Chitinimonas arctica: one gene and its partner. The protein of the gene in region 1 interacts with the protein of each later gene in a pairwise test. Links are inferred from orthologs where the notes say so. Each region holds a gene or a part of one and is shown on either strand. Other genes may lie near its edges.

Evidence for each region.
Region 2: the proteins of plsB (region 1) and acpP interact in binary tests that used the Escherichia coli proteins (3 or more experiments, as listed by UniProt). The link is inferred for Chitinimonas arctica from one-to-one orthologs.

The regions. Positions count from the first base shown.
Region 1 is NZ_CP041730.1:2,768,185-2,774,965, forward strand. What follows is about bases 3,643-6,781. They hold plsB (glycerol-3-phosphate 1-O-acyltransferase PlsB), read left to right. Parts: upstream 3,643-4,014; coding sequence 4,015-6,549; downstream 6,550-6,781. Other genes in these bases: metF (methylenetetrahydrofolate reductase [NAD(P)H]), read left to right, coding at 3,643-3,899; FNU76_RS12535 (pseudouridine synthase), read right to left, coding at 6,611-6,781. In the rest of the region: FNU76_RS12505 (hypothetical protein), read right to left, coding at 1-27; FNU76_RS12510 (hypothetical protein), read right to left, coding at 178-609; ahcY (adenosylhomocysteinase), read left to right, coding at 978-2,387; FNU76_RS12520 (GNAT family N-acetyltransferase), read left to right, coding at 2,475-2,975; more of metF, read left to right, coding at 3,042-3,642. UniProt on the Escherichia coli protein: Catalyzes the transfer of an acyl group from acyl-ACP to glycerol-3-phosphate (G3P) to form lysophosphatidic acid (LPA). This enzyme can utilize either acyl-CoA or acyl-ACP as the fatty acyl donor.
Region 2 is NZ_CP041730.1:3,704,294-3,710,698, reverse strand. What follows is about bases 3,643-6,405. They hold acpP (acyl carrier protein), read right to left. Parts: upstream 5,263-6,405; coding sequence 5,023-5,262; downstream 3,643-5,022. Other genes in these bases: fabD (ACP S-malonyltransferase), read right to left, coding at 6,404-6,405; FNU76_RS16880 (hypothetical protein), read right to left, coding at 6,126-6,405; fabG (3-oxoacyl-ACP reductase FabG), read right to left, coding at 5,354-6,106; fabF (beta-ketoacyl-ACP synthase II), read right to left, coding at 3,643-4,827. Also shown: FNU76_RS16920 (DUF3037 domain-containing protein), read left to right, coding at 1-231; FNU76_RS16915 (hypothetical protein), read right to left, coding at 214-501; pabC (aminodeoxychorismate lyase), read right to left, coding at 486-1,322; FNU76_RS16905 (alpha/beta family hydrolase), read right to left, coding at 1,325-2,131; FNU76_RS16900 (aminodeoxychorismate synthase component I), read right to left, coding at 2,163-3,473; more of fabF, read right to left, coding at 3,589-3,642. UniProt on the Escherichia coli protein: Carrier of the growing fatty acid chain in fatty acid biosynthesis.

The DNA of each region.
Region 1 (6,781 bases):
GCTGGAATGGATGGGCGTGACACGCATGATGGGTAGCCCCCTGATAATAAGATATTAATTGCTCACCCTAATCGAACACTTGGCTGGGCGCTTTCGTTTTTTGTACGTTTCTATAAGTTAACGACAATCGAAGGCGTGGTCGGTCGCTGAGGAGCTTTAAAAGTGATATGAAGGGGTTTAGCTTCGTATGTATTTATATGAGGGAGGGGCCACTCCCGCTAGCCATTGTTGGCGAGCGTGATAAGCCTTATAGGCGGATATCGCGGCGGTAAACGCGAGAATGCCGATTGTAGCGATCTCGGCGCCCCGGGTAAGGAAAGGAGCATTATTGAAATGTATCACGGTGATGGCGGTGTCCAGTCCGCTCAGTACGGTGGATGCGACAAACAAGGAAGCAAAGGCGAAACATCTTTTCTTGCTATTGGAAACGATCTTGCTTCCCCGGTGCGGCTTTATGGCTAATATTAGCTGAGTGCCCTCGGTAGGGGGCGGAGCTGGTGGTGGGGGAGCGACCGGGAAGGAGAAGGTCGGTCTTTCCAGGCCTTTTCCAGGCAGATTGTCGTTGTTGAATAGTGGTTGCTGCTCCAAGTCGATGGTTGCGAGTTCCAAGCTATTGATCGAATATTTATCTGTCCGCATTTTATAACTTTCATTTCCAAGTAGGAGTAAATATCAATTTACCAGCGTGATATATTTTAGAATTGTTGTCTTATGGATATCTCTTCCGGAAATAATCAGAAGCTATGGCATTTACTTAAATTGGCGTATCGCTACGCGGGCCGCGCGATAAGGGGCGGAGAGTGGCGCAGTCCGCCGTTTTGCCCTTATAATCGCTCGCTATCGGGGAGCGCTGCGAGACGCATCATAGTCCTAGGCCCGGTATCCAAAACCGCGCTCACCTGACCAACCCGTGCCGGGCACGGGATGCAAAGCAGGTGAGTCCGCATCCCGCACTACCCGGCCACAATGTTCAAGGGATGAACACCGTGGCTGACTTCAAAGACTATGTAATCGCCGATCTCTCGCTGGCCGCTTGGGGCCGCAAGGAAATCCGCATCGCCGAGACCGAAATGCCGGGCCTGATGGCGATCCGCGAGGAATTCGCCGCCAGCCAGCCGCTCAAGGGCGCGCGCATCACCGGCTCGCTGCATATGACCATCCAGACCGCCGTGCTGATCGAAACGCTGCAGGCGCTGGGTGCGAAGGTGCGCTGGGCTTCGTGCAATATCTTCTCGACCCAGGATCACGCCGCGGCCGCCATTGCCGCCACCGATACGCCGGTATTCGCCGTCAAGGGCGAGTCGTTGGCCGACTACTGGGAATACACCCATCGTATTTTCGAATGGGCCGACGGCGGCTATTCCAACATGATCCTGGACGATGGCGGCGATGCCACCGTGCTGCTGCACCTGGGCGCCCGCGCCGAGCAGGATCTCGGCGTGCTGGAAAAGCCGGGCAGCGAGGAGGAGACCGTCCTGTTCGCCTCCATCCGCGCCAAGCTGGCCGTTGATCCGCGCTGGTATTCGGTGCGGCTGGAAAAGATCATGGGCGTGACCGAAGAAACCACCACCGGCGTGCATCGCCTGTACCAGATGCATCAGCGTGGCGAATTGCGTTTCCCGGCCATCAATGTCAATGACTCGGTAACCAAGTCCAAGTTCGATAATCTCTATGGTTGCCGCGAATCGCTGGTGGACGGTATCAAGCGCGCCACCGATGTGATGATCGCCGGCAAGGTGGCCGTGGTGGCGGGCTATGGCGACGTGGGCAAGGGTTCCGCCCAAGCCTTGCGGGCACTGTCGGCCCAGGTGTGGGTAACCGAAGTCGACCCGATCTGCGCGCTGCAGGCCGCCATGGAAGGCTACCGCGTGGTCACCATGGACTACGCCGCGGACAAGGCCGATATCTTCGTGACGGCTACCGGCAACTACCAGATCATCACCCATGCGCATATGGCGAAGATGAAGGACCAGGCCATCGTCTGCAATATCGGGCACTTCGATAACGAGATCGAAGTCGCGTCGCTGGAAAAGTACCAGTGGGAAGAGATCAAGCCGCAGGTCGATCATGTTATCTTTCCCGACGGCAAGCGCATCATCCTGCTGGCCAAGGGCCGCCTGGTCAACCTGGGTTGCGGTACCGGCCACCCCAGCTATGTGATGTCGTCCAGCTTTGCCAACCAGACCATTGCGCAGATCGAGCTGTATACCCGTACCGCCGACTACCCGGTGGGCGTGTACACGCTGCCCAAGCATCTGGATGAGAAGGTCGCCCGCCTGCAGCTGAAGAAGCTGAATGTGCAGCTGACCGAGCTGACCGAAGCGCAAGCCGCCTATATCGGGGTATCGAAGTCCGGTCCCTACAAGCCGGACCACTACCGCTACTAAGCGTCGCCCGGGGCTGACCACCCCGGCCCTTATGCCGGTTACAGACAGCCGGCATAAGGGCTTTTTTTCATTTGCATCAGGATACCCATGCGCATACCTACACTGGATACCCCCCGCCTGCAGTTGATCGGACCCGATGAAAGCCATCTGGACGGCTATGCGGCCATGTATGGCGATGCGGAATCGATGCAGCACATCCGTGGCGGCCAGACGTTCGACCGTAGCGGCAGCTGGCTGAAGATCGCGACGCATGTCGGGCACTGGCAGTTGCGCGGATATGGTTTCTGGTCGGTGCGGGAGAAGGCCAGCGGCGAGATAGTCGGCCAGGCCGGGCTGATGTATCCGGCCGATAATCCGGCGCTGGAGATAGGCTGGCTGGTCGAACGCCGGCACTGGGGCAAGGGTTACGCCAGCGAGGCTGCGCAAGCTGCCCTGGACCACGCCTTCCAGGTGGTACGGGCGGAGCGGGTCATGGCGCAGATCGCACCGGCCAATACGGCCTCGCGGGCACTGGCGAGGAAGCTGGGGATGCGGGAGGACGTTGAACGCGCTGCCGGGGGGGACTTTGTTTATTGGGCAGAGCGCTAGATCGTACTTGCGCACCTCAATATGCATATTTTTCATTAGCTGGCGCAAATTACCCTGCTAGCATTCATGTATACCTATGAGCCAGCCGAGTCCGCCGTGAGCCAGACCTTCAGTTTCGAATTTTTCCCGCCCAAGACCGAGGAGGGGATAGCCAAGCTGCGCAACACCCGCCGCCAACTGGCCCAGCTTCATCCGTCGTTCTTTTCGGTCACCTTCGGCGCCGGCGGCACCACCCAGGAGGGAACCCTGGCCACCGTGCTGGAAATCCAGTCAGAGGGTTTCGAGGCCGCGCCCCATCTATCCTGCATCGGCGCGACCCGTAGCAATGTGGCGGGTCTGCTCAATACCTATAAGTCGCATGGCATCGATCGCATCGTCGCACTGCGCGGCGATATTCCCAGCGGCATGGTCGAGTTCGGCGAGTTCCGCTATGCCAATGAATTGGTCGAATTTATCCGTGCCGAGCATGGCGATTGGTTTCATATCGAAGTGGCGGCCTATCCGGAATACCATCCGCAGGCACGCAATGCCCAGGACGACCTGAACAATTTCGTGCGCAAGGCCAAGGCCGGCGCCGATTCGGCCATGACGCAGTACTTCTTCAATCCGGACGCCTACTTCGCCTTCGTCGATGAGGTGCGTGCCCGTGGCGTCGACATCCCCATCGTGCCCGGCATCATGCCGATCAATAATTTCACCCAGTTGGCCCGTTTTTCCGACAGCTGCGGCGCCGAGATTCCACGCTGGCTGCGCTTGAAGCTGCAAAGCTACGGCGACGACAGCGCGTCGATCAAGGCCTTGGGCCTGGATGTGATCACCGACCTGTGCCGCAAATTGCTGGACGGCGGCGCGCCCGGCCTGCATTTCTACACCCTGAATGCGGCAGGCAATGTATCGACGATCTGGCAGCGGCTGGGACTGTAGGGACGCTCTCGCAAGGGGTAAACTCGCTTTTTTATGCTACCGCCAGTCCGATCCAAGCATGCGCTTGGCCGGTTGGCGTTTATAATCGCGCGCTTATCCCTGCCAGTCTGGATTCATGCTCAAGTATCTCGGCCTTGATAGGCCTTTTTTATTGCTCGCGCGCAAGCTGCTGTTCAGCCTGGTGCGTACCCATGTCCTCTCCGAAGGCCCGCAGGCGCTCGGCCTGGATCCGACCAAACCGGTCTGCTACGTGCTGCAGCGACGCTTTCTCAGCAACATCCTGGTGCTGGAGAAGGAAGTGTGCGCCGCCGGCCTGCCTTCGCCGCTGGACGGCCTGTCTGCCGAAGGCGTGCGGGAAGATCGTGCCTTTTTCTTTACCAGCCGGCGCGAAGCCTGGTTCGGCCGCAGCAGCGCGAGCGGCTATTCGCCGCGCCTGGTCCGCCTGACCCAGGCGGTGCGCAGCCGACCCGAATTCGATGTGCAGCTGGTGCCGGTGAATATCCTGTGGGGGCGCACGCCGGATAAGGAAAGCTCGATCTGGAAACTGCTGTTTTCCGAGAGTTGGGCGCCGCGCGGCTCCTTGCGGCAGCTGTTCACCATCATGCTGCATGGTCGCCAGACCCTGGTGCGCTTCGGCCAGCCGCTGTCCTTGCGTGAACTGACTGCGGACGCGGAAGACGAAGAACGCGCCTTGCGCAAGGTGGCGCGCGTCTGCCGCGTGCATTTCAGACAGCAGCGCGAAATGGCCATCGGCCCCGATCTGTCGCATCGACGCACCCAGGTCGAGGGCATACTCGAAACCGAGTCGGTCAAGGCCGCCATCGAGGCCTTGGCGGCGGAGCAGGGAGGCGGCGCCAGCGCCAGCGCCTTGCTCAAGGCACAGGAAAAGGCCCGGCACTACGCCTGGGAAATCGCCGCCGACTACAGTTATCCGGTGGTGCGGGTACTGCACCGCTTCCTGACCTGGGTGTGGACGCGTCTGTACGACGGCGTGGAGGTCGGCAACTTCGATACCGTCACCGGCGTTGCGCAGGATCACGAAATCGTCTACGTGCCCTGCCACCGCAGCCATATCGATTATCTGTTGCTCAGCTATATCGTGTTCCAACACGGCCTGATGATTCCGCATATCGCGGCCGGTGCGAACCTGAACCTGCCGGTGGTGGGCGGTATCCTGCGGCGCGGCGGCGCATTCTTCCTGCGTCGTTCCTTCAAGGGTAATCCACTCTACGGCGCGGTCTTCAACGAATACCTGCATATGGTGATTGCGCGTGGCAATCCCATCGAGTATTTCGTCGAAGGCGGCCGCAGCCGGACCGGTCGATTATTGCAGCCGCGCCCCGGCATGCTGGCCATGACCGTACAGAGTTATCTACGCGATTCCAGCCGTCCCATCGTGTTCCTGCCGGTCTACGTCGGCTACGAGAAATTGTTCGAAGGCCGCAGCTATGTCGGCGAGCTGATGGGTAAGCCCAAGCAGAAGGAATCGTTGTTCAACCTGATTCTCAGCTTGCGCGAGATGAAGAAGAATTTCGGCAAGGTGCACGTCAATTTCGGCGAACCGATCAAGCTTGCCGATGTGCTGGCCGAGGCGCATCCGGATTGGCGCGGCGAGCCGCCATTGGAAGAAAGCCGACCGGCCTGGTTCACCCAATCCATCCGTCGCCTGGGCCAGCATATCGCCGACGGTATCAATAGCGCGGCGGTGGCCAATCCGGTCAACCTGATCAGCCTGGCCTTGCTGGCCACGCCGCGCCATGCCATGGACGAGGAGCAGTTGAGCGCGCAGCTGGATGGTTACCGCAAATTATTGACGGCTGTGCCTTATGCCGACCGTGCCCAGCTGACGGCGATGGATGGCCGCGCCATCATCGAACATTGCGAGCGCCTCAAATTGGTGCAGCGTCATCCGCATGCCCTTGGCGACGTGTTGCACTTCTATCCCGACGATGCGGTGCTGTGCAGCTATATGCGCAATAACGTGCTGCATTGCGTGGCCTTGCCGGCGCTGATCGCCTGCCTGTTCTCGCGCAATGCCAGCCTGAGCCGCGAGCAGTTGAGCGGGCTGACCCGGACCGTCTATCCCTTCCTGCGCGCCGAATTGTTTCTGCGCTGGCAGCCGGAGGAATTGGATGAGGCGCTGGATGCCTATCTGGCGGCCTTGGTCGAGATGGGTTGGCTAGGGGCCAGTGCTGGGCGTGAAGGCATTTATAACGCCCCGAATATGAATAGCGACGAGTACGCCCAGCTGGCGCTGCTGGGCCAGGCGGTCAGACCTACCCTGGTGCGCTATTTCATTTCGCTGTCGGTATTGACCCAGCAAGGCAGCGGCGTGGTCGGCGCGGACGAGCTGGAGGCGCTCTGCCATCTGCTGGCCCAGCGCTTGAGCCTGTTGCGGGAATTCAATGCGCCGGAATTCTTCGACAGGGCGATTTTCCGTACCTTTATCGGCACGCTTAAACAAGCGGGCCTGGCGGTGGAGGACGAGGCCGGCAAGCTGGCCTTCAATGGCCCCTTGCGGGCCGCCGCATCGGAATCGCGCTATGTATTGCCGCCGGATGTGCGGCAAAGCGTGCTGCACCTGACCCGGCTGGACCGGGCCACGGTGGAGCAGGCGCTGGCCCGCCTGGCCAGCAAAGGGAGTGCCTAGCGCCAGGGGGCGAATGCCCCCGGCCTAGTGCCACCATTCCGTCGAATCGACGGAAACGCGTTTAGAACTTCTCGTCCGGCCGCAGGTAGCGCCACTGCCCCAGCGGCAGGTCGGAGAGGGGGATGCGGCCGATGCGGATGCGCTTGAGGCCCACCACCTTGAGGCCGACCAGTTCGCACATGCGGCGGATCTGGCGCTTCTTGCCCTCGCGCAGTACGAAGCGCAGCTGGTC
Region 2 (6,405 bases), 930 kb from region 1 along the record:
GAGCATGGTGACGCCTGGTTGCAAAAGTTACGCCGTCTTCGGGCGCGCAAGCTTTTGCCGGATCAGGTACTTTTCGCCGTGGAGCCGCCACCAGAACGGTCTGGCGAGCGCTTTAAGGCCTACTCGGACATCGTGGACGAATTGCGGAGCGGCCACGTTTCCGTTTTGGTATCCGCGTGCGAGCAAGAGCTTCTGGACTTTGTGAATGCCCCTTTACTTCTGCAAGCGTAGACAATACTTATCGTAGTTCGCTTCTATCAACTGCCGCTTGGCCGTCATCTTGGTGGCATCGCCGGGCCGGATGCCCATTTGCTGGCGTTTGGCCATCAGCGTCAATTCCCGCACATATTGCTCGCAGCGGGTTCTTTCCTTGCCCTGTAGATGCTCGTAGAAGATGGGTGAATACTTGTCCGCCAGCACGATGGGTTCGGCCTTGGATTTGGATGGTGCGGCAAAGGCGACGGGACTCAATAGGGCGAGCAGGACTAGGCGGGTGAACATGGAAGGCTTTCCTCGAAGGCGATACGGGAGATGGCAAGATTCAGCCGCTCCGCAATGCGAAAATCATGCCAGCTCATTGAACCACACTGGGCGACGGGTAGCACGCCCGCCAGGCTATTGCTCAGCAGCAACGCATCGGCGTGGGTCAGGGCGGTGAGGTCAAAGGCTTGCAGCAGCACTTGCAGCCCCTGCGCCGCAGCCACTTCCAGCACCAGTTCGCGCAGCACGCCGGCCACGCCGCAATCGGTCAGGGGGTGGGTCAGCAAGCAATCGCCGCGCAGCAGGAACACATTGCTGATGACCCCTTCCACCAGCTCATCGCGGCCATTGCGCATCAAACCGTCGAATATCGTGGGGTCCTGCCATTCGCGCCGCGCCATCACCTGATCGAGCCGGTTCAGGTGCTTGACGCCGGCCAGGCCGGGCTGGCTGCCCAGCAACCAATCGCAAAGGCGCACCCTTGCCCCTTGGCGCTGTACGGCGGAGTAATCGGGCAAGGGGCCGGCTTGCACCAGCCGCGTGACCGGCGCGGCCGGGTCGCAGGCATAGCCGCGCGCGCCCACGCCGCGTGTCACGGTCAGCTTGATTGCAGCGGTGGTAGGCGCAAGCTGGGCAATATCTGCCAACCAGCGCGCTTCGGATGGGCAGTCCAGCCCCAATACGGCGCAATCGGCCTGCAATTTGCGGTAGTGGCGCGGCCAAGCCAGCAGGCGGCCCTCCTGGCAGCGCAGGGTCCGAAAAACCCCGTCGCCATACGCCAGGCCACGGTCGCGCGGCGAGACCGTGGCGGGCGCGATGCCATCGACCAAGATATCGTGCATGTTCAAGGCTTGAGGACGGTGAGCACAAAATCGCTGGCGGCATGGACCGCCAGGGCCAGGTTGCGCTCGTTCTGCGCCAGGGTGGCGGCATCCTTGCCATCGCCGAGGCGGAAACCGTGGTCGCCGCCGATAATGCTTACCCGCACCGGCCGAACGGCCCGGCTCAAGGCGCTGTACAAGATGGGATTGTGGCAGAGCGGGTCGCGCTCGCCGGAAACCAGCGCCAGCGGACGCTTTTCCTCCGCCAATCCAGGGTAATTGGCATCCATTTCGGCTACCGGCACACCCTGTTGATTCTCACGGCTGCATACCGGCGTGAGCAGCAGCGCGGCTTGCAGCTCCGGCGCGGACCGAAAGACCCGCCAGCCCACCAGGGAGCCCAGCGATTTGCCGCCCAGCATCATTCGCTTGCCGTCCAGGCGCTTGTCCTGACGGGCGAAATTCAGCACCGTGCGCATATCCTCCAGCTCGTCGGCATTGCCTTCGCCGGGCAGGCCTGACTTCTTGTCCCGGCTGAAATAAGCCCAATCGAAGCGCAGCACGGCCACGCCCCGGCCGCGCAGGTCCTCCGCGAGGCGTGCCAGCAGCGGTTGGCGCATATGGTAAAGGGTGCCCGGCGCCAGGATCAGCGCCGGGAATGGCCCTTTGCCCTCCGGTAGGTCGGCGATCAGTTCCAGCTTGGCGCCGCGCGGTGTATCGAGGCTGATGGTACCGGCGGCGCCTGCCGGCTTTTCCTCGGCAAAAGCGCTATTCAATGTCACCACAGTCAACCCCAATACGCCGACAAGGCGTGCCAGTTTGCCCGACATGCTCGCTCTCCTATCCAAGCGACTGCTGTTCCTACGAATGGTGGATACCCAGGGCGCGCAACAATCCCCGCGCCTTGGCACGGGTCTCCTGCAGTTCACGGTCCGGATCGCTATCGGCCACGATGCCGGCGCCGGCGCGGAAATACAGCATATCGCCGTCCTGCATAAAGGTGCGGATCAGAATATTCAGATCCAGCGACCCATCCAGGTTGATATAGCCGAGACTGCCGGTATAGGCGCGGCGCGGCCGGTCTTCCAACTCCCGGATGATCTGCATGCAGCGCACCTTGGGACAACCGGTGATGGTGCCGCCGGGGAACAGGGCGCGCACCACGTCGGCCACATTGCGGCCGGACTGGATGGTGCAGCTGACGGTCGATTCCAGATGATGGACATAGGTGTAGCTGCTCACCTCCATCAGCGCATCGACCTTGACGGTGCCCGGCACGGCAAGGCGCCCCAGGTCGTTGCGCTCCAGGTCGATCAGCATGATATGTTCGGCCCGCTCCTTGGCGGATGCCAGCATGCGCGCCTTCTGTGCTTCGTCTTCAAGCGGATCGGCCGAGCGGGGATGGGTGCCGGCGATGGGCCTGGTTTCCACCCTGGCGTGGTGGTCGATACGAACCAGCCGCTCCGGCGAGGAACTGACCACGGCCTGCCCGCCGCCGAAATCGACATAGGCCGAGAACGGCGCCGGATTGGCTTGGCGCAAACGGGCGAACAGATCCAGCGGTCCGGCGCCGCCGCCCAGCTGCGCATCCCATCCACGCGAGAGATTGACCTGGAATACATCGCCATCGCGGATGTATTGCTTGCAGCGCAGCGCGCCGTCGAGAAAGGCTTGCGGGTCGTCTTCGCTCAAGCCGGCCAGCACGATGTGCTTGGCGCTGAAATCCACCGGTTCGGCCAGCAAGGCTTGCAGGCGGGCCATCTGTTCGTCGGTTTCCGCCACCAGATGGGCCTGGCCGCTATGCCGGTCCAGCGCGATGGCAGCCGGCACGCGCGCCAGCAGTCCCAAGGGAAACCCATCGTCGGCTCGGGCTGCGACACGGGGTTCCAGCGTCTCCAGCCATTCGTAACCGAGATAGGTGAACCAGCCGCCGGTAAAGGGTATACGGGCTGAACGGTTGCCTTCCGCTCGCGGCGCCACCTGGATGGCCGCCAGATCGGCCTGCAAGTCCCGCCCCTCGTGGGCGGCATACACGCGCACCGCCTCGGGTAGGGCAAACAGGATATCCCAGCCGTTATCGCCGGCCGACTGCAGTAGATACGGAAATACGGCCGGATGGGCCGCCGCCAGCGCCAGAAGATCGGGCGCGGCAGTAAGCGCTAGGGTAGGCATCGCACGACAGGCTGAGGGAAACGCTGCGCAGTCTCCCGTGTGAGCCCGGGTTTGGCAAGCGTCAGCTTGCGCAATGTCCGTATTTCGCGATGCCTCCCCTACCTCGCCAATCCATTTAAACCCGCTTGAACACCAGCGTACCGTTGGTACCGCCAAAGCCGAAGGAGTTGGACATGGCAACATCGATCCGCATCTCGCGCGCCGTGTTGGCCACGTAGTCGAGATCGCAGGCCGGGTCCTGGTCATGCAGATTGATGGTGGGCGGGCTGACCTGATGGTGGATGGCCAAGGCGGAGTACACCGCTTCAACGCCCCCTGCCCCGCCCAGGAGATGGCCAACCATGGACTTGGTCGAGTTCACCGCCAGCTTGCCGGCGTGGTCGCCGAAGCAGCGCTTGATGGCGACGGTTTCGGCCAGGTCGCCCAGCGGCGTGGAGGTCCCGTGCGCATTCACGTACTGCACCTGGTCGGCGTTGAGGCCGGCGTCCTTGAGTGCATTGCTCATGCCGCGCGCGGCGCCTTCGCCGTCTTCGCTGGGAGCGGTCATATGGTAGGCATCGCTGCTCATGCCAAAACCGGCCAGTTCGGCATAGATGGTGGCGCCACGCTTCTTGGCGTGTTCGTACTCTTCCAGCACCAGCACACCGGCACCCTCGCCCATCACAAAGCCGTCGCGGCCGGTATCCCAGGGACGCGAGGCCGTGGCCGGGTCATCGTTGCGGGTGGACATCGCCCGTGCCGAGGCAAAGCCGGCGATGCCCAACCGGGTAATGGCGCTTTCCGCCCCACCCGCCACCATCACGTCCGCATCGCCGTACTGGATCATGCGGGCTGCGTCGCCGATGCAATGCGCACCGGTGGTACAGGCCGAGACGATGCCATAGGTAGGGCCGCGAAAGCCCTTCATGATCGATACCTGGCCCGCCACCATATTGATGATGGTGCCGGGAATGAAAAACGGTGTGACCTTGCGCGGGCCCTGCTCGCGGAGGACACCGTCGGTGTCTTCTATCATGCCCAAGCCGCCGATGCCCGAGCCGATATTGACGCCGATACGGTTCGGATCGATGCCGGCATCGTCCAGGCCGGCGTCGGCCACGGCCTGGAAAGCGGCGGCAATGCCGTAATGCATGAACAGGTCCATGCGGCGTGCATCCTTGGCCGACATGTACTGGCTTACATCGAAACCCTTTACTTCGGCGGCGATCTGGCAGGCCAGGTCGCTGGCGTCGAAGCGGGTGATGCGGCTGACACCGGACATCCCGGCGAGCAGATTGCCCCAGCCGGTGGCGACGTCGTTGCCGATTGGCGAAATAAGACCCAGGCCGGTAACGACGACTCTGCGTTTGGACATAGCTGTCTTCCTAATCATATGGCTTGGCGGCCGCACCGACGATCGACGGCCGGGCGCGCTACCGTTGCCGAACTAGCAACTGCTCAAATCAAGCGATTTATACAACAAGACCCCTGCACGATGCTATCGCACAGGGGTCTTGTCCGGTTCAACTGGCCCATGTCCACAGGGGGCATGGCGTATCACCCATCACGCTTACTTAGCCGGGTGACCCTTGACGTAGTCGATGGCCTGCTGAACATTGGTGATCTTTTCGGCTTCTTCATCCGGAATTTCGCACTCGAATTCTTCTTCGAGCGCCATCACGAGTTCAACGGTGTCGAGGGAGTCGGCACCCAGGTCTTCAACGAAAGAGGAGTCGATTTTGATGTCGGCTTCGTTGACGCCCAATTGCTCGGCGACGATCTTCTTCACGCGTTGTTCGATATTTTCCATTCTTGAACCCAAGCCTTTCGTGTTGGATGGTCAAAAGCGCCCGCATTCTAGCAAAAAACGCGTCACGCAAGTAAAAGGGGAAATTCCCCCGTTAATTCATAAACATGCCGCCGTTCACGTGCAGCGTGGTGCCGGTCACGTAAGCAGCTTTGTCGCTGGCGAGGAAACCGACCGCATCGGCGATCTCCTGTGGTTGGCCCAGCCGCTCCAGCGGAATCTGGGTCAACAGCTTCTGCTTGTAGTCGTCCGCGAGGCCCGCCGTCATATCGGTATCGATAAAGCCGGGCGCCACGCAGTTCACCGTGATATTGCGGCTTCCCACCTCGCGTGCCAGCGACTTGGTGAAACCCATCATGCCAGCCTTGGCGGCGGCGTAGTTGGTTTGCCCCGCCGAGCCGGCGCTGCCGACCACCGAGGCAATACTGATGATGCGGCCCCAGCGGGCCTTCATCATGCCACGCAATACCGCTTTGGACAGCCGATATACCGAACGGAGATTGGTATCCAGCACTGCATCCCAGTCGTCTTCCTTCATGCGCATCAGCAATTGATCGCGCGTGATGCCGGCGTTGTTGACCAGTAAAGCGATAGGACCGTGTTGCTTTTCGATCTCGGCCAGGGCCGCTTCGACGGCGGCGCTGTCGTTGACGTCCAGCGCCAGGCCGATGCCACCCAGGCCGGCGGCCTGCAGATAGTCCGTAATGGCTTGTGCGCCGGCTGCGCTGGTGGCGGTGCCGATCACGGTCGCCCCATCGCGCGCCAGCGTTTCGGCGATGGCACGACCGATGCCGCGCGATGCGCCGGTAACCAGCGCGACTTTGCCTTGCAGAGACATGCGTCGTATTCCTTGTTGCGAGTAAAAATCAATCGACGGCAAACCGCCAGATCATGGATGCCAGCCATAAGCCTATGCCCGCCGCTTGCAGCGTCATGGCCCGGCCACCCGCCGCGCGGGTCTCGGCGTCATGGTATTGCAGGAATTTCCCCACGGCGTAGGCGGCGAAACCGATACCGGCGGCAAAGGCCCACACCTGCCCATGCCGTACACCATCGGATAGCCGCAACACGGCCAATAGCAAGGCCACCGGCACGAACAGCTTGTCCGCCAGGCGCATGCTTTGGTAGGTAGCGATGATGCGATTC